DNA from 4 places in the Burkholderia sp. BCC0397 genome. Region 3 is predicted to be linked to each of the others. Evidence: riboswitches for the same ligand, from Rfam matches in the RefSeq annotation. Region 3 holds a riboswitch; each other region holds the start of a gene.
What was found. Region 3 has a riboswitch for cobalamin ahead of HWX03_RS27080 (CbtB-domain containing protein). Riboswitches for the same ligand answer to the same signal wherever they lie in the genome.
Positions count from the first base shown of each region.

Region 1: another riboswitch for cobalamin. It lies ahead of HWX03_RS22700 (iron ABC transporter permease); the one in region 3 lies ahead of HWX03_RS27080 (CbtB-domain containing protein).
Region 2: another riboswitch for cobalamin. It lies ahead of HWX03_RS20150 (TonB-dependent receptor); the one in region 3 lies ahead of HWX03_RS27080 (CbtB-domain containing protein).
Region 4: another riboswitch for cobalamin. It lies ahead of cobG (precorrin-3B synthase); the one in region 3 lies ahead of HWX03_RS27080 (CbtB-domain containing protein).

Region 1 covers NZ_CADFDL010000007.1:281,064-285,267, forward strand. The annotation lists gene HWX03_RS22695 (ABC transporter ATP-binding protein) at 31-849, opposite strand; gene HWX03_RS22700 (iron ABC transporter permease) at 846-1,844, opposite strand; cobalamin riboswitch at 2,003-2,252, opposite strand; gene HWX03_RS22705 (ATPase) at 2,407-2,757, shown strand; gene HWX03_RS22710 (cell division protein ZapA) at 2,754-3,068, shown strand; RNA gene ssrS (6S RNA) at 3,150-3,331, shown strand; gene HWX03_RS22720 (EVE domain-containing protein) at 3,443-3,904, shown strand; gene HWX03_RS22725 (SIMPL domain-containing protein) at 4,081-4,204, shown strand, end outside.
Region 2 covers NZ_CADFDL010000006.1:143,422-147,625, reverse strand. The annotation lists gene HWX03_RS20160 (threo-3-hydroxy-L-aspartate ammonia-lyase) at 1-895, shown strand, start outside; gene HWX03_RS20155 (hypothetical protein) at 1,019-1,267, shown strand; cobalamin riboswitch at 1,470-1,663, shown strand; gene HWX03_RS20150 (TonB-dependent receptor) at 1,879-3,807, shown strand; gene HWX03_RS20145 (TetR-like C-terminal domain-containing protein) at 3,936-4,204, shown strand, end outside.
Region 3 covers NZ_CADFDL010000011.1:4,002-8,205, reverse strand. The annotation lists gene metE (5-methyltetrahydropteroyltriglutamate--homocysteine S-methyltransferase) at 1-92, opposite strand, end outside; gene HWX03_RS27090 (LysR family transcriptional regulator) at 220-1,128, shown strand; gene HWX03_RS27085 (CbtA family protein) at 1,151-1,873, opposite strand; gene HWX03_RS27080 (CbtB-domain containing protein) at 1,887-2,096, opposite strand; cobalamin riboswitch at 2,129-2,272, opposite strand; gene HWX03_RS27075 (histidine phosphatase family protein) at 2,319-2,909, shown strand; gene HWX03_RS27070 (inorganic phosphate transporter) at 3,075-4,204, shown strand, end outside.
Region 4 covers NZ_CADFDL010000010.1:124,150-128,353, forward strand. The annotation lists gene HWX03_RS26545 (cobalt-precorrin-5B (C(1))-methyltransferase) at 1-172, opposite strand, end outside; gene cbiE (precorrin-6y C5,15-methyltransferase (decarboxylating) subunit CbiE) at 172-1,434, opposite strand; cobalamin riboswitch at 1,637-1,827, shown strand; gene cobG (precorrin-3B synthase) at 1,934-3,289, shown strand; gene HWX03_RS26560 (precorrin-8X methylmutase) at 3,282-3,908, shown strand; gene HWX03_RS26565 (precorrin-2 C(20)-methyltransferase) at 3,905-4,204, shown strand, end outside.

The DNA of each region.
Region 1 (4,204 bases), on a different contig from region 3:
CGCGCATCGGAAAAATCGGAACAGGAAGGGTCATTGTCGCGCAGGCCATGCCGGCAGCAGCGCATCGCGGCCGTTCTCGCGGATCAGCACGAGCGGATAGCCGAACGCGTCGCTCGCGCGCTCGGGCGTCAGCACGTCGTGCACGGGGCCGGCCCACGCATGGCCGCGGCCGTCGAGCAACAGCGCATGCGTCGCGAAACGCCGCGCGAGGTTCAGGTCGTGACACGAAAACATCACCGTGCGCGGGCCTGCCGCGAGCCACTCGGCCAGCGCGGTCAGGCAGTCGATCTGGTGATGCAGGTCGAGATGCGCGAGCGGTTCGTCGAGCAGCATCAGCGGCGCGTCCTGGCACAGCGTCGCGGCCAGCGCGACGCGCTGCCGCTCGCCGCCCGACAGCGACATCACGTCGCGCGACGCGAGCGCGGTCAGGTCGAACGTCGCGAGCGCGTCGCGCGCGGCCGTGCGGTCGCCGTCGCGCTCCCAGCCCCAGCCGCCGAGATACGGAAAGCGGTTCAGCAGCACCGTGTCGAACACGGTCGCGCTGAACGCATCGTGCAATTGCTGCGGCATCAGCGCGCGGCGCTGCGCGAGTTGCTCGGGGCGCCACGCGGCAAGCGGCCGGCCATCGATCTCGACGTGTCCGCCGGCCGGCGGCTGCAATCCCGCGAGCGTGGCGAGCAGCGTCGTCTTGCCCGCGCCGTTCGGGCCGGCGACGCACCAGATCTCGCCGGGGCGGAACGCCTGCGTGAAGCGGTCGAGCAGCGTGCGCGCGCCGGCCTTCAGCGTCAGATCGACGGCCATGTAGTGCATGTCGCCGGCAGCGGCGTGCGGTGCGGCGGTGCCCGTCATCGCATCGGCCTCCTCAGCAACATCCACAGGAACACCGGCACGCCGATCAACGCGGTCATCACGCCCACCGGCAATTGCGCGGGCGCGATCGCGGTGCGCGCGAGCAGGTCGGCCGCCATCACGCCGCCGCCGCCCGCGAGCATCGCGGCCGGCAGCAGCATCCGCTGGTCGTTGCCGAACGCGAGCCGCAACGCATGCGGCACGACGAGCCCGACGAAGCCGATCATGCCGGCCGTCGTCACGGCGGCCGCGGCGGCCAGCGACGCGACGAGATAGATCCGCACGCGCAGGCGCGCGACCGGCACGCCGAGTGCCTGTGCGGTCGCGTCGCCGCGCAGCAGCACGTTCAGTTGCGGCGCGGCCGGCAGCGCGACGCATGCGCTCAGCAACAGCGCGCCCCACGCGAACCACGGCGCCGTCGCGCCGTTCAGGTCGCCCGTCAGCCAGAAGATGATGCCGCGCAGCCGCGCGTCGGGCGCGAGCGACAGCAACAGCGTGACGAGCGCGCCCCACCCCGCCGCGATCACGACGCCGGTGAGCAGCAGCCGCGGCGATGCGTCGCGCGATTCGCCGCGCCACAGCTCGCGCCTTGCGAGACCGAGCACGAGTGCGACCGAGACGAGCGAACCGGCGAACGCCGACGCATCGACGAGCCACCATGCGCCGCCCGCGATCATCGCGACGAGCGCAAAGCCGGCCGCGCCGCCGGACACACCCAGCACGTACGGCTCCGCGAGCGGATTGCGCAGCAGCACCTGCAACAACGCGCCGGCCAGTGCGAGCAGCGCGCCGCACGCGAAACCCGCGAGCGCGCGCGGCACGCGCAGCGTCCGGACGATATCGGCAAACAGGCTATCGCCGCCGTGCGGCACGAGCGACGCAAGCGCTTGCCACGGCGACATCGGCACGCTGCCGATCGACAGCGACGCGACGAACAGCAGCGTGACCACCGCGGCCAGCGCGGCCCAGATCACGGCGGCGCGCGCGGCGCTCATGCCGCGCACGGCCGCGCGCACGACGCGCGGCGCATCCGCTTGCGGGAGCCGGCCGGGCGCGACAGGAGCGCGTGGCGGACGATTGGGGTCGGCATCGAAGAACATTCCGTGAAACATTGCGCGCCCCGCTTCCCCGCAGGCCGCGCGTCATGGAGCCCATGCGGGCTCCCCGTCTCGGCCGGTATCCGGGCTGGCGGCGGTCCGGCTCGCCTTCCCGCGCCATGACGCGCAGTGGCCCGCGCCCGCATGCGACCTGCACGCGAAACGCGCCCGAGCCGGCCTGCGTCACGCGACGCGGCCGCTTACCGTTGCGGGGGCAGCGCAGGTTGGCGCGCTCCTGGAGCCCGCACCCTGCTTCCCGTTTAACCGCGCGTCCTGCGCGCGAGCACCGAGGCGGCGCCAGTTTAGGAGCCGGTCGCACGAGCGTCAAGGAAGCGTCCGGACCCGCACGGGACGCGCTTATTCGCGGCAAGAAGCAGGGGTGTTACGACTGGAAACGTTACAGATGTCGGATTGCACGTTATTCCGCGCTAAAATGCTGGGTCTTTAGAGGACGCAGCAAATGCTCAACGAACTCGAAACTTTATCTCAAAATATTGGCCGTCTGATTTCGCTGAACAAGCGCTATCACTCGGAACGGCTCGCGCTCGAGGAGCAGGTCGCGCAATTGCGCGCGGAAGCGGACACGGTCCGCGCGGAACTCGCGCAGCTGCGCGACGAACGCAATGCGCTCGCGGCCGAGCGCGACACGCTGTCGGCGAAGATCGACGACGCCCAGGTGAAACTGAACGCGATTCTCGAAAAGCTGCCGCGCTCGAAGAGCGCGGAGCAAGCCGACAACCAGCTCGACCTGCTCGATGCGCAGGCGCGCACGGATGGCGATGACGCGGCCAGCCACGGAGAACATGCATGAGCACCAAGCAGATCGAAGTCTCGATTCTCGGTCAGCCCTATCGGCTCGCCTGTTCGGCCGAGACCGAAGCGGCACTGCTCGAAGCGGTCGCGCGCGTCGACGCCGAGATGTCGAAAATCCGCTCGAACAGCTCGGTGCGCGGCACCGATCGCATCGCTGTGATGGCGGCGCTGTCGCTTGCATCGGAATTGCTGCGGCTGCAAACGAGCGTGCGGCACGGTGAAGCATTTCCGGCGGAGGAAATCCGTCGTACAATGCACCAGATGAACGAACAGCTCGGCGCGGTGCTCGCACAGCACGAGACGCAGTAACGTTTTAATCGATACGTCGATTCCCCTTGATCTCGACGGTCAACGGTGGTCAAATTGGCGCATCGAAACACAGTTCAGTCAGCTTCCCTGCCTGGTTCGCCAAGGTCATATATTCCTTGAACCAATGCCATGTGCACGGTTGCGGAAATTTGTAGCACGGGCGCGCGCGTCACTCTGTCTGATGTACCCGAAGTGCTGCTAACTGCGACCAATTCTGAACCTCAGGTTCAGGATGCCGGCCTAGCGGCCAAGGCGGGGGCCTATCCAACGGCATCGGGCAAGTCCCGGTGCCGTTTTCTTTTTCAGGGTCTGTTTGCATGCGGAGCGCGCATGCAAACAGACGCTCACGCCTCTTTCTGCATCGATCACGATCCATGCAATACTGGCTGATGAAGTCCGAACCGGACGAAGCAAGCATCGACGATCTCGCCAACGCACCGCAGCGCTCGCTGCCGTGGACCGGCGTGCGCAACTATCAGGCGCGCAATTTCATGCGCGACACGATGAAGATCGGCGACGGCGTGCTGTTCTATCACTCGAGCTGCCCCGAGCCGGGCATCGCCGGCCTCGCCGAAGTATCGTCGACACCCTACCCCGATCCCACGCAGTTCGATCCGAAAAGCCCCTATTACGACCCGAAATCGACGCAGGAAACACCACGCTGGCTGCTCGTCGACGTGCGCTTCGTGAAGAAGTCGCCGCTCGTGCCGCTCGCCGCGCTGCGCGAGCACGACGAGCTCGCCGACATGCGCGTGCTCGCCCGCGGCAACCGGCTGTCGATCACGCCCGTCACGCGTGCGGAATGGCGATTCATCACTGAGAAGTTGATGAAGTAGGCGCGCGCCAAAGGTCAAATCCGGTCAGTACGCCTGCCGAAACGGAACTCGCGGCGCTTTCGCGCAGCCTAAGCAACCGCTGTCGGTCGATCGGGCCGGCTGTCGTTTTTTTCGCGCGGTACGCCCGCGTCGCGCACGCGTGATCCGCCTGCGCGCCCTCGCACAAGGAGCCAACAATGACCAAGAAATCCGCACTCGCGCTGTCGCTCGCCCTCGCCGCCGCCGTTCCCGTCGCGCTGACGCTCGCGTCGCCCGCCGCGCACGCCCAGGCGGCGAACCCGCACTTTCCGGAGCCGGCGG
Region 2 (4,204 bases), on a different contig from region 3:
GGTGATGACGTCGCGGACGATCGACGACGCGCTCGGCGCGCAGGTGTTCTTCAAGTGCGAGAACCTGCAGCGCATGGGCGCCTTCAAGTTCCGCGGCGCGTTCAATGCGCTGTCGCGCTTCAACGCGGAACAGCGGCGCCACGGCGTCGTCGCGTTCTCGTCGGGCAACCATGCGCAGGCTGTCGCGCTGTCGGCGCGCATCCTCGGCATTCCCGCGACGATCGTGATGCCGCAGGACGCGCCGGCCGCGAAGATGGCCGCGACGCGCGGCTACGGCGGCAACGTCGTGACCTACGACCGCTACACCGAGGATCGCGAGCAGATCGGGCGCGCGCTCGCGGAACAGCACGGGCTCACGCTGGTTCCGCCCTACGATCACCCGGACGTGATCGCCGGCCAGGGCACCGCGGCCAAGGAACTGTTCGACGAAATCGGCCCGCTCGACGCGGTGTTCACGCCGCTCGGCGGCGGCGGGCTGCTGTCGGGCACCGCGCTCGCCACGCGTGCGCTGTCGCCGCATGCGAAGCTGTACGGCGTCGAGCCCGAAGCCGGCAACGACGCCCAGCAATCGTTCCGGTCCGGCACGATCGTGCACATCGACACGCCGCGCACGATCGCCGACGGCGCTCAGACGCAGCACCTCGGCAACCTCACGTTCCCGATCCTCCGCCGCGACGTCGACGACATCCTGACCGCGACGGACGCGGAACTCGTCGACTGCATGCGCTTCTTCGCCACGCGGATGAAGATCGTCGTCGAGCCGACCGGCTGCCTGTCGTTCGCCGCCGCGCGGCGGATGAAGGACGCGCTGCAGGGCAAGCGCGTCGGCGTGGTGATCAGCGGCGGCAACGTCGATCTCGAGAACTTCTGCGCGCTGGTGTCGGCACCGGCCTGACCGTCGCGGCGCGCATGAAGATGCGTGTCATGCGCGCACCGCCGAGCCTTCACGTCGCGTTAAGTTTCGCGCCCTAGACTGATTACGTCGTCCCCGAAGTCAGTCAGTCGTGTAGGAGTCGCCATGAATACGCACGCGATCGTCGCCGCCGCCCTGGCGGCCGCTTCCCTGTCGGCGTTCGCTCAACCGGGCGTGACGTCATCCGGTTTTCCCGCCGCCTCGCCTCACCCTGCAGTCGGGCAAGCGATGCACCGCTCGCCCGCCGCGTTGCCGCCCGCCGGCTTCGTGCTCGCGAAGATCGATCAGAACAATACGCCGCCCGACCGCGGCGGCGACCCGGGCGGCCGCACGCACGGCGGCACGCATATGTAACGACACGCGCCGGCCGCCGGCATTCGGAACGACGGCCGCCGGTTCCGGCGCGACGGCATGCGTTCGAACCCGGCCGTTTCTTCAGACCTGAAAACCCTGTCCGGGCACATCGAACGAAAGGATTTGGAAAGCCGACGCCGACCAATGACGTTTTTTCGCATCCGCGCGCGACCGGACGATTGACGCGCCCGAGCGCCCGCCATTACCCTTGCGCGCTGATGGTTCCCAGGGATGGGATCAAAAGGGAACGCAGCAGGGGCAACGCCCCGAATCTGCGGCTGCCCCCGCAACTGTGAGCGGCGAATCCGTGCCACTGCATGCCACTGGGAAACCGGGAAGGCCGGCACGGACGACGACCCGCGAGCCAGGAGACCTGCCATCGACCCGAGGTCCAGCAGCCGCACCGGGCGGGGTGTCCCGATGCGCGAGGCACCGCCCCTGGCGGCCGCCCGTTGCATGGACGACCCGACCTCAGGATCCGTCAGATGTCCTTCGTTCCAGAATCCGCTTCCCGGCCGGAAGCGCCGCACCGACACGCCGTCGGCATGTGTCCCCTGTCCACACTCCGCTCACGATCGTCGTACGCGCCACACGCTTTGTCCCGCCGCTTCATGAACATTCGTCACCTGCTTGCCACGTCCGCCGCCACCGCGCTGTTTTCCCCGCTCGCCCATGCGGCCGGCGACACGGCGCCTGTACAACCCGCCGGGCCGGTACAAGGCGCGGACCTGCCGACGATCAGCGTGACCGACACGCGGCACCTGCCCGAATCGTTCGACCGGCGCTATGCGTCGACGCAGGTGCTCACGCGCGAGGATCTCGACCGGCTGTCGCCGACCGACCCGAGCATCACGCAGGCGCTCGCCACGCTGCCGGGCGTGACCGTCGCGCAGAACGGCGGGCCGGGTTCGTCCGCGTCGGTCAGCATCCGCGGCTCGTCGGCGAGCCAGGTCGCCGTGTTCATCGACGGCATCCGGATCGGCTCGCCGACCACCGGCATCGCGCCGTGGGCCGACCTGCCGACCGAAGCGTTCGAGCGCGTCGAAGTGATCTCCGGCCCGGCCGCCGCGTCGTTCGGCAACAACGCGATGGGCGGCGTCGTGCAGCTCATCACGCGCCGCGCCGCCAACCAGCCGAACCAGACCACCGTGTCGTTCGGCGGCGGCTCGAACAAGACGTTCGACACGCAGTTCCGCACGTCGGGCACGGTGCCGTCGACGGGGCCGCTGGCCGCGCTCGGCGGGCTCACCTATTCGCTCGGGCTGCACGACTACAACACGGCCGGCATCGATGCGACGCGGCCGTTCTTCTACGGCCACGAAGACGGCCGCAATCCGTATCACGCGCAGGATCTCGATGCGCGGCTCGGCTATGCGCGCGACAACTGGTCGATCTCGACGTTCGCGCTGTACCACCGCTCCGATCTGTCCTACGACAACAGCGGCTACGCCAATCGCGAACTCGATCATCAACTGACGACCGGCGTCGCGTTCCATCTCGACATCACGCCCGATACGCAGTTCGACCAGTCGTTCGGCTATGCGAACGACCGCCAGTTCATCCATGCGGACAACCCGGCCCTCGCGACGGACCAGATCAATTCGCAGCGGATCAGCACGTCGACGTCGCTGACCCATCAGGAGCACGGATTCCACCTGTTCGGCCTGCCGCTGTCGGGCGAATCGAAGCTCGCCTACGACTTCACGCGCGAACAGGCGTTCCTGCCGGTCGATATTCCCGGCGGCGTACCAACGCGCAACGATTCCGCGTTCTCGCTGCACCAGTCGGCGACGCTCGGCAGCGTGACGATGTTCGTCGCCGGCCGTCACGAGATCATCGCCGGGCAAGCGGTGAACATCGGCAACGCCGCGCTGTCGTGGGCGATCACGCCGGTCTACACGGCGCGCGTGTCGTACGGCAATGCGTTCCGCCTGCCGACGTTCAACGACCTGTACTACCCCGGCTACGGCAACCCGACCCTCAGCCCGGAACGCAGCACGTCGGTCGAGGCCGCGCTCGACGCGAACACCGCGTACGGCACGTTCACCGCGGCGATCTACGACACGCGCGTCAACAACCTGATCGCGTACAACCCGGCGACGTTCTCGCCGATGAACATCGGCCGTTCGCACATTCGCGGCATCGACCTGTCGTACAAGGGGACGATCGGCCGCTCGACGCCGGTGAGCGTCGCGGTCGGCATCCTGAATCCGCAGGACGAGACCAACCAGACCTGGCTCAGCCGCCGGCCGCGCCAGACGGTCAGCCTGAACGTCGACCACACGTGGGACGAACTGAAGCTGCATGCGCTGAGCACGGGCGCGTCGCTGCTGTACGGCGGCTCGACCTTCGACGATCCGGCCAACCGGCAGTATCTGGCGTCGTACCTGACGGTAAGCCTGCGCGCGTCGTACCGGATCAATTCGCACCTGACGGTGTCGGCGTCGCTGTCGAACCTGTTCGACCGGCAGTACATGACCGCGTACGGCTACAACACGCTCGGGCGCACCGCGTTCGGCAAGGTCAGCTATACGTTCTGACGGCCCGGCACATCGGCGCAACGCGCCACACCGGCACGCGCGGAAAATTGACATCGCAGCAAAAACTAATAGAATTAGTTTTTTGACTAACCTGCATAGTATTCGTCATGGCGCGTGCCGGCATTACCGTGGACAAGCTCGTCGAAGCCGGCGCGCAGCTCGCCGATGAAAGCGGCTTCGAGCAACTCACCGGCGCGGCGCTCGCGCGGCATTTCGACGTCAAGCTGGCGAGCCTGTATTCCCATATCCCGAGCTTCGACGATCTCAAGAGCCGCATCGCGCTGTTCGCGCTGCAGGAGCTGGCCGATCGCGCCACCGACGCGCTGGCCGGCCGCACCGGCAAGGACGCGCTGGCCGCGCTCGCGAACGTCTATCGCGACTACGCGCGTGCGCATCC
Region 3 (4,204 bases):
GACGATTCGCCCTTCCAGTAGCGTTCGAGACCGAACTTGAGTTCGCGCTGCGCGCCGATGCGCGGAAAACCGAGGTTGTGTGTCGTGACCATGAAGCTGCCGTCCAGAAGAAATAGTAGATCCGGCAGCCATCATAGGGATTTCATCCCATGAAATAAAATGGCATTATTTCATTCATCCATTAACATTTTTCATGCATTCGCTGCATGAGCACGATCCATGCTGGAACGATTCCATCTCGTCGTCATTCGTGAGGTCGAGCGCCAGGGCTCGCTGACCGCGGCGGCCAATGCGCTGCACCTCACGCAGTCGGCGCTCAGCCATACCGTCAGGAAAATCGAGCAGCAGCTCGGCACGCCGATCTGGGATCGGGAAGGCCGCGGCCTGCGGCTCACGCAGGGTGGGCAGTATCTGCTGAAGCTGGCGAACCGGCTGCTGCCGCAGTTCGAGCTCGCCGAGGAACGGATGAAGCAGTACGCGAAGGGCGAGCGCGGCACGCTGCGCATCGGGATGGAGTGCCACCCGTGCTACCAGTGGCTGCTGAAGGTCGTGTCACCCTACCTGTCGTGCTGGCCCGACGTCGACGTGGACGTGAAGCAGCGCTTCCAGTTCGGCGGCATCGGCGCACTGTTCGGTTACGACATCGACGTGCTCGTGACGCCCGATCCGCTGAACAAGCCGGGGCTGCGCTTCGATCCCGTGTTCGACTACGAACAGGTGCTGGTGGTCGCGGATGCGCACCGGTTCGCGAATGTCGACTACGTGAGCCCCGAGCAACTGACCGACGAGATCCTGATCACGTACCCGGTCGAAACCGACCGGCTCGACATCTACAACCAGTTCCTGACGCCGGCCGGCATCGTGCCGAGGCGGCACAAGTCGATCGAGACGACCGACATCATGTTGCAGATGGTCGCGAGCGGGCGCGGCGTGGCCGCGCTGCCGCGGTGGCTCGCCGACGAGTACGCGGACCGGATGCCGGTCGTGCCGGTCAAGCTCGGCAAGAAGGGCATCGCGAAGCAGATCTTCCTCGGCATCCGCGAAGCGGACGCCTCGATCGACTATCTGGCCGCATTCGTCGCGCTGGCGCGCGAATCGACGTGGAGCGCACCGCGCATGCTGCGCTAGGCGCGCCCGGCTGCCCCGCGCGTCAGGCGGCGCGCATGCCGGCGCGTTCGCCGCGCTCGACCCACGCGCCGAACAGCAGGCCGATCGTCGTCCACATGATCACCTGCATGCCGATGGCCGCCACCCGGAACTTCCACAGCAAGGCCGCCGGGAAATCGGCCGGCAGCTCGCTGACCGACGGCAGCCCGATCTGCACGGCCGCAATGATCGCGACGAACACGAGCCCGGCGACGATCGACGCGTTCCACTGGCCGAGCTTCGCCAGCAGATGGCGGCGCACGCCGACCGAGAACACCATCGTCGCGACCGAGATCGCGATCATCAGGAAGAACAGGCCGGTGCGATAGCCGATCGTGTCGGGGTCGCCGACCGACGGCGGATTGGCCGGGTACTTGAGGTTCGGCACGATCACGAGCGCGACGAACGCCGCCAGCGCCAGCCACGCGGCCAGCGGCCGTGCCGGCAGGCGGCTGCCGCGTCCGTACGCGTACGCGAAGACCAATGAGAACAGCCCGCCGAATGCCGCGCCGTAGGTCACGACGCCCGTCAGCAGCCCGAGGCCGGCCTGCGTGTGGCGGCTGACCAGTTCGGGCTCTGGTGCTTCGCCTTGGGCGGCGGCGGTTTTTTCTTCGAAGGAGATCGCCTGATCGACTTGCGGTTCGCCGACGATTCTCGCGAAACCGAATGTGAGGAGGCCTGCGGCGATGCCTGCAAGCATCCCGCGCATGAGCAGCTTTCCGACCATCGTAGGCTCCGCGTCAGTGGCAGGGAAAGCCGAGCAGATGGCGGCCGTCGTGGACGAATTCGTGCACGTACATGCCCGGCACGAGCGACGTCGCGCCCTGTTCCGCACCGACGAAATAGAGTGCGAGCAGCAGGATCAGGCCGACGAACACGGCCCACGGCAACAGCTCACGGACGGGGATGGGTGCCGGCACGACCGCCGGCTTCAGCACTGCTTCGCTCATGGATGCACCTCAGGGGAATCGCGCCCCGACAAATGATGGATGGGTACGAAGGCAGGTCTGGCTTCCGGGATCATCGATTCCCCGGTTACAGTGGCGCGGCCGCGCCGGAATTGCACCGGCTTCCACACTTCGTATCGGGCGAATTGTACGCGCGAACGTTCGCGTATTGAAGCGATGCCACATGGGCATGCGCGCCCCGCTCCGGATCATCCGACAACCGACATGAACCTGCATGCCTCGCTGCGCCTGATCGCGCACGCATCGACCCGCGCCATGCGCAGCGGCACGTTTCCCGACGACGATCCGCTCGACGCACACGGGCTCGCCGAAGCCGCTGCGCTGCGCGGCCGCTGGACGGGCGTTGCCGGCTCGCTCGTGCTGTGCAGCCCGGCACGTTGCGCAAGGCAGACCGCCGACGCACTCGGGCTGCACGCCGACATCGACGACGCGCTGCGCGACATCGATTACGGCAATTGGCGCGGCAAGCGGCTGCACGATCTCGCGCGCGACCTGCCTGACGAACTGGCCGCGTGGATCGGCACGCCGTCCGCGTCGCCGCATCGCGGCGAATCGTTCGACGCCGCCGCGCATCGGGTCGGCGCATGGTTGAGCGCGCTGCCGCCCGATCGCGACGTCGTCGCGATCACGCATGCGCCGATCGTCCGCGCGGCCATCGCGCATGTGCGGCGGATGGATCTCAGCGCGGCCATGCGTCTCGACGTGGCACCACTGTCGTGCACGACGTTCGTCGCGTCGCCGGCCGGCTGGACGCTGGCCGCGACGGACGATGACCTGCGCGATACCCACGCGTAAGCCGCTGTCGTGTTCACTATGTGAGCGAACGATGCGCCCCGACGCTTCGCATGCCGCCGCTCGCCTTACATCCCTGTAAGACACACCGTTCGTCGTCCCGACTGTCATCAAACTGACTGCTAGCCGCAGCTAGGATCGGACGAGGCTCCCCTACGAGATGTCGTCATGAATCAACCTGCTTCGTCCGCCCCGAACAATCCTGGCTCCATCGCACGCACCAGGCAGATCGGCTATGCCATGTTCCTGCTGGTGCTCGTGCTTGGTGCCGTCTATATCGCCACGCACCTGGTCGACGATCTGTCACCGGTCCGCGAAGGGTCGCTGTTCCCGTATCTGCTGCTCGGCGCCGCCCTGCTGATCGCACTCGGCTTCGAATTCGTCAACGGCTTCCACGACACCGCGAATGCGGTCGCGACCGTGATCTATACGCACTCGCTGACGCCGAACGTCGCGGTGATCTGGTCGGGCATGTGGAACTTCCTCGGCGTGATGGTCTCGAGCGGTGCCGTCGCGTTCGGCATCCTGCAGTTGCTGCCGGTCGAGCTGATCCTGCAGGTCGGCAGCGGCTCGGGCTTCGCGATGGTGTTCGCGCTGCTGATCGCCGCGATCGTCTGGAACCTCGCGACCTGGTATTTCGGGCTGCCGTCGTCGAGCTCGCATACGCTGATCGGGTCGATCATCGGCGTCGGGCTGATGAACCAGCTGATGCACGGGCCGTCCGGCACGAGCGGCGTCGACTGGGGCCAGGCGCTCGGCGTCGGCAAATCGCTGCTGCTCTCGCCGATCGTCGGCTTCCTGTGTGCGTCGCTGCTGCTGCTCGCGCTGAAGGCGCTCGTGCGGATTCCGGAGCTGTACAAGGAACCGCCGAAGGACCAGCCGCCGCCGTTCTGGATTCGCTGCCTGCTGATCCTCACCTGCACCGGCGTGTCGTTCGCGCACGGGTCGAACGACGGGCAGAAAGGGATGGGCCTCATCATGCTGATCCTGATCGGCACGGTGCCGACCGCGTATGCGCTGAACAAGGCCGTCACGCCCGCCGAATCGCAGACCTTCGTGGCGGTCGCGAACCAGGCGGCTGCGACGTTCGGGAAGTACACGAACGGTGTCGCGCCGTCCGCGAACCCGCGCACCGATGTCGAACACTACGTGCAGCATCGTGAACTGACGCCCGCCGTGCTGCCGGCCGTCGCGCAGTTGTCCACGTCGCTCGCGACCGCCGTCGGTACGTCGGGCTCGATGGCGGCCGTACCGCAGCGCGACGTCGACAACGTGCGCAACACGATGTATCTGGTCTC
Region 4 (4,204 bases), on a different contig from region 3:
ATTCGAGCCGCATCATCACGCGCTGCCCCTTCGGCAGCACGATCTCGACCGCGTCGTCCGCCTGGCCCGCGAGCAGCAGCCGCGCGGCCGCGAGCGACGTCGCGGTCGCGCAGCTACCGGTCGTGTAGCCGAAGCGCAGCGGCGCGGGCCGTTCGGGGGTTTCGTCGCGCATCACGCGTCCGTTGCGTTCGATGGAATCGACATATTCGACGAGCCGGCCGTGTCGGCCGCGTCGGGCTTGCGCACGTCGTACAGCGTGACCGGCAGCGGCTGCCGCCACGTGTCGAAGCGGCCGAGTGGTTCGGCATGCGCGAGCGACACGCGCGTGAGCGTGCCGCCATGCGCATCGCGCCACGCGGCGAGCGCCATCTCGCCCTGCAGCGTGACCGCGTTCGCGACCAGCCGTCCGCCGGGTTTCAGCGACGCCCAGCACGCGTCGAGCACGCCGGGCGCCGTCGCGCCGCCGCCGATGAAGATCGCGTCGGGTGCGGCGAGCCCCGCAAGCGCATCGGGCGCACGGCCCGCAACGAGTTGCAGGCCCGGCACACCGAGCGTATCGCGGTTGTGTTCGATGAAGCGCTGCCGCTCCGCATGCGCTTCGATCGCAATCGCCTGGCAGGATGGATGCGCGCGCATCCATTCGATGCCGATCGAGCCGCTGCCGGCGCCGACGTCCCACAGCAGTTCGCCGGGCGCGGGTGCGAGGCGCCCGAGCGTCATCGCGCGCAGGTCGCGCTTGGTGAGCTGGCCGTCGTGGCGGTACGCGTCGTCGGGCAGGCCGGGCGTGAGCGCGCGGCGCGGCGCGTCGGCGCCCGCCCGGCAGTCGAGCGCGACGAGATTGAGCGCAGCCGTTTCGTCGACGTTCCAGTCTTGCGCGAGGCCATCGATACGCCGCTCGAGCGGGCCGCCCAGATGTTCGAACACGCTGACGCGCGTCGGCCCGAAGCCGCGTGCCGCGAGTTCGACCGCGACGGCGGCCGGCGTGCGGCCGTCGGCGCTCAGCACGAACAGGCGCCGGCCCGGCAGCAGGTGGCGGGCCAGTGTCGCGAGCGGACGCCCGACGAGCGAGACCGCGCCGACGTCCTGCAGCGCCCAGCCGAGGCGGGCGGCCGCGAGCGACAGCGACGACGGCGCGGGCAGCACGCGCCATTCGTCGGGAGAAAGCTCGCGGGCGAGCGTCGCGCCGACGCCGAACAGCATCGGGTCGCCGCTCGCGAGCACGCACACGGGCGCGCCGCGGCGCGCGAGCAGCCCCGACAGGTCGAACGGCGACGGCCATGCTTCGCGCGCGGCCCGCAGCCGCGCGGGCAGCATGTCGAGATGCCGCTTCGCGCCTACCACGCGCGTCGCGTCGAGCAGCGCGCGCCGCGCGTGGCGTCCGAGCCCCGCGTAACCGTCGTCGCCGATGCCCACTACCGTCAGCCACGCCGTCATGCACCCTTCCCTATCGTTCGATTTCATCGTGTCACCGCGCGGCCGTAAAAGCGCCGGTGCGGCCATCCGCGTTGCAAAAAACGGCATGGTACCGTGTTCCACCCCGCGTTTCATCTGCCGGCCCGCCAGCGTCCGACCATTGCCCGCTTCGCTTGCCGCGAACGGCCAGCCGGTCGCGAATCGCGACCGAAATCGGGTATCCTACGGCCGTTCGTTCGCCGGTGCCCTTCGGGGCCGAAGAGGGAACACAGGGCGCACCGCGCGCCGCTGTGGCTGCCCCCGCAACTGTAGACAGCGAGCCGATCCCCCCTCATGCCACTGGTTTCACCGGGAAGGCCGGGAGCCGGCGCCGACCTGTCAGCCAGGAGACCTGCCGGCCAGAAAGTGCGTGCGTGCCAGTCGGCGTCGGGCGGGGTGTACCGATGCGTTGGCCGCGGCGCCACACTGTTCCGGTATCCCGTTGAATTCCGCCCACGATTCGATTCCTGCGTCGCCCGTCGTGCGCCCGTCGGCCTGCCCGGGGCTCGTGCGCGTGGTCGCGGCCGCCGACGGCGGGCTGTGCCGGATCAAGCTGCCGGGCGGCCGGCTCGATGCGCGCCAGGCGCGCGCGATCGCCGCCGCCGCGCGCCTGTATTCCGGCGCGATCGATGCGACCAATCGCGCGAATCTCCAGTTGCGCGGCATTCGCGACGGCGCGGCCGATGCGCTGGCGCACGCGTTGCTCGACGCGGGGCTCGGCCCGCGCGCAAGCGCTGACGCCGCCGCCGATACGGCCGCGCTGGCGGCGAGCGACGACGTTCGCAACGTGATGCTCAGCCCGCTCGCCGGGCACGACCCCGCCGCACTCGTCGATAGCCACGCGCTCGCCGTGCCGCTGCTCGACCTGCTGGCGAGCGAGCCGCGCCGTGGCGAACTGTCGCCGAAATTCTCGATCCAGCTCGACGGCGGCGAAGCAGTCGCGGCGCTCGATCATCCGCACGACATCTGGCTGACCGCATGGCGTCGCGGCGACGGCGCGGTACGTCTCGCGGCAGGGCTGGCCGGCTGTCCGCCGGTGGCGCACGGCGACCGGCCCGCATCGGTCGACGTATCAATCGATCAGGGCGTCGCGCTGGTTCGCGCGCTGCTGCTCGCGTTCCTCGACCTCGCGCCGGCCGACGTCACGCGGATGCGCGCGTTGCTGGCGACATGCAGCGAACGCACGCTGCTCGAGCGCGCCCGGCACTACCTGCCCTTTCCGCTCAAGGCCGATCCGGCGCTTGCCGACTGGCGGCGCACGCGTGCCGACCCTGCGTTGCGTTTCGGCGCGCGTCCATCGCGCGACGCGGCGCGTTGCAGCGTCGGCGCGCAATTCGTGCTCGGGCGGCTCGACGCGGCGCAACTGGAACGGCTCGCCGCGCTGGCCGAAGCCGATGGCGACGGCACGCTGTCGATGACGCCGTGGCAAGGCGTGTTCATGCACGGCGTGCCGAACGCGCGCGCAGCGGCGATGCACGAAGCACTCGCATCGCTCGGCCTCGTATGCGCAGCGTCCAACCCGCTGGCGACGCTCGTCGCCTGCACCGGCAGCACGGGCTGCGCGAAAGCGCACGCCGACACGAAACACGACGCGCTTGCGCTCGCCGCGCACGTCGGCCATCCGCTCGACGTGCATCTGACCGGTTGCGAGCGCCACTGCGCGTTGCCGCACCCGGCCGCACATACGCTCGTCGCGGTGGCGCCCGCGCACTACGACCTTTACCGGCGCGACGCGGCCGCGGGCCTCGGCGCCCCGCTCGCGCGCCATCTGACGATTGACCAGGCCGCGGTCCGACTCATGGACGCACGGCACAGCCAGGACACCACCGATGCTTGACTACATTCGCGACGGGCAGGAAATCTACCGCCAGTCGTTCGCGACGATCCGCGCCGAGGCCGACCTGTCGCGGGTTCCGCCCGATCTCGAGAAACTCGCGGTGCGCGTGATCCACGCGTGCGGGATGGTCGACGTCGTGTACGACCTGCGCTTCTCGGCCGGCGCCGGTGCGGCCGGCCGCGCGGCGCTCGCGGCCGGCGCGCCGATCCTGTGCGACGCGAGGATGGTCGCCGAAGGCATCACGCGCGCACGGCTGCCTGCGGCCAACCGTGTGATCTGCACGCTCGGCGAGCCGGAGGTGCCCGACCTCGCGCGGCACCTCGGCAACACGCGTTCGGCCGCCGCGCTCGAACTGTGGCGTCCGCATCTCGCGGGCAGCGTCGTCGTGATCGGCAATGCGCCGACCGCGTTGTTCCACCTGCTCGACATGATCGACGCCGGCGCGCCGCGCCCCGCGCTGATCCTCGGTTTCCCGGTCGGCTTCATCGGCGCGGCCGAATCGAAGGCGACGCTCGACGCCGACAGCCGCGGCGTGCCATACGTCGCGCTGCTCGGGCGGCGCGGCGGCAGTGCAATGGCCGCCGCCGCGGTCAATGCGCTTGCCACGGAGGTCGAATGACGAGCACGCGCGGACGGCTGTTCGGTGTCGGGGTCGGCCCCGGCGATCCCGAACTGATGACGATCAAGGCGCTACGCGTGCTGCAGGCGGCGCCCGTGGTCGCGTATTTCGTCGCGAAGGGCAAGAAAGGCAACGCGTACGGCATCGTCGAAGCGCACCTGCTCGACGGGCAGACGCAACTGCCGCTCGTCTACCCGGTGACGACCGAGGCGCTGCCGCCGCCGCTGTGCTACGAGACGGTGATCGCCGATTTCTACGACACCGCGGCCGAGATCGTCGCGGCGCATCTCGATGCA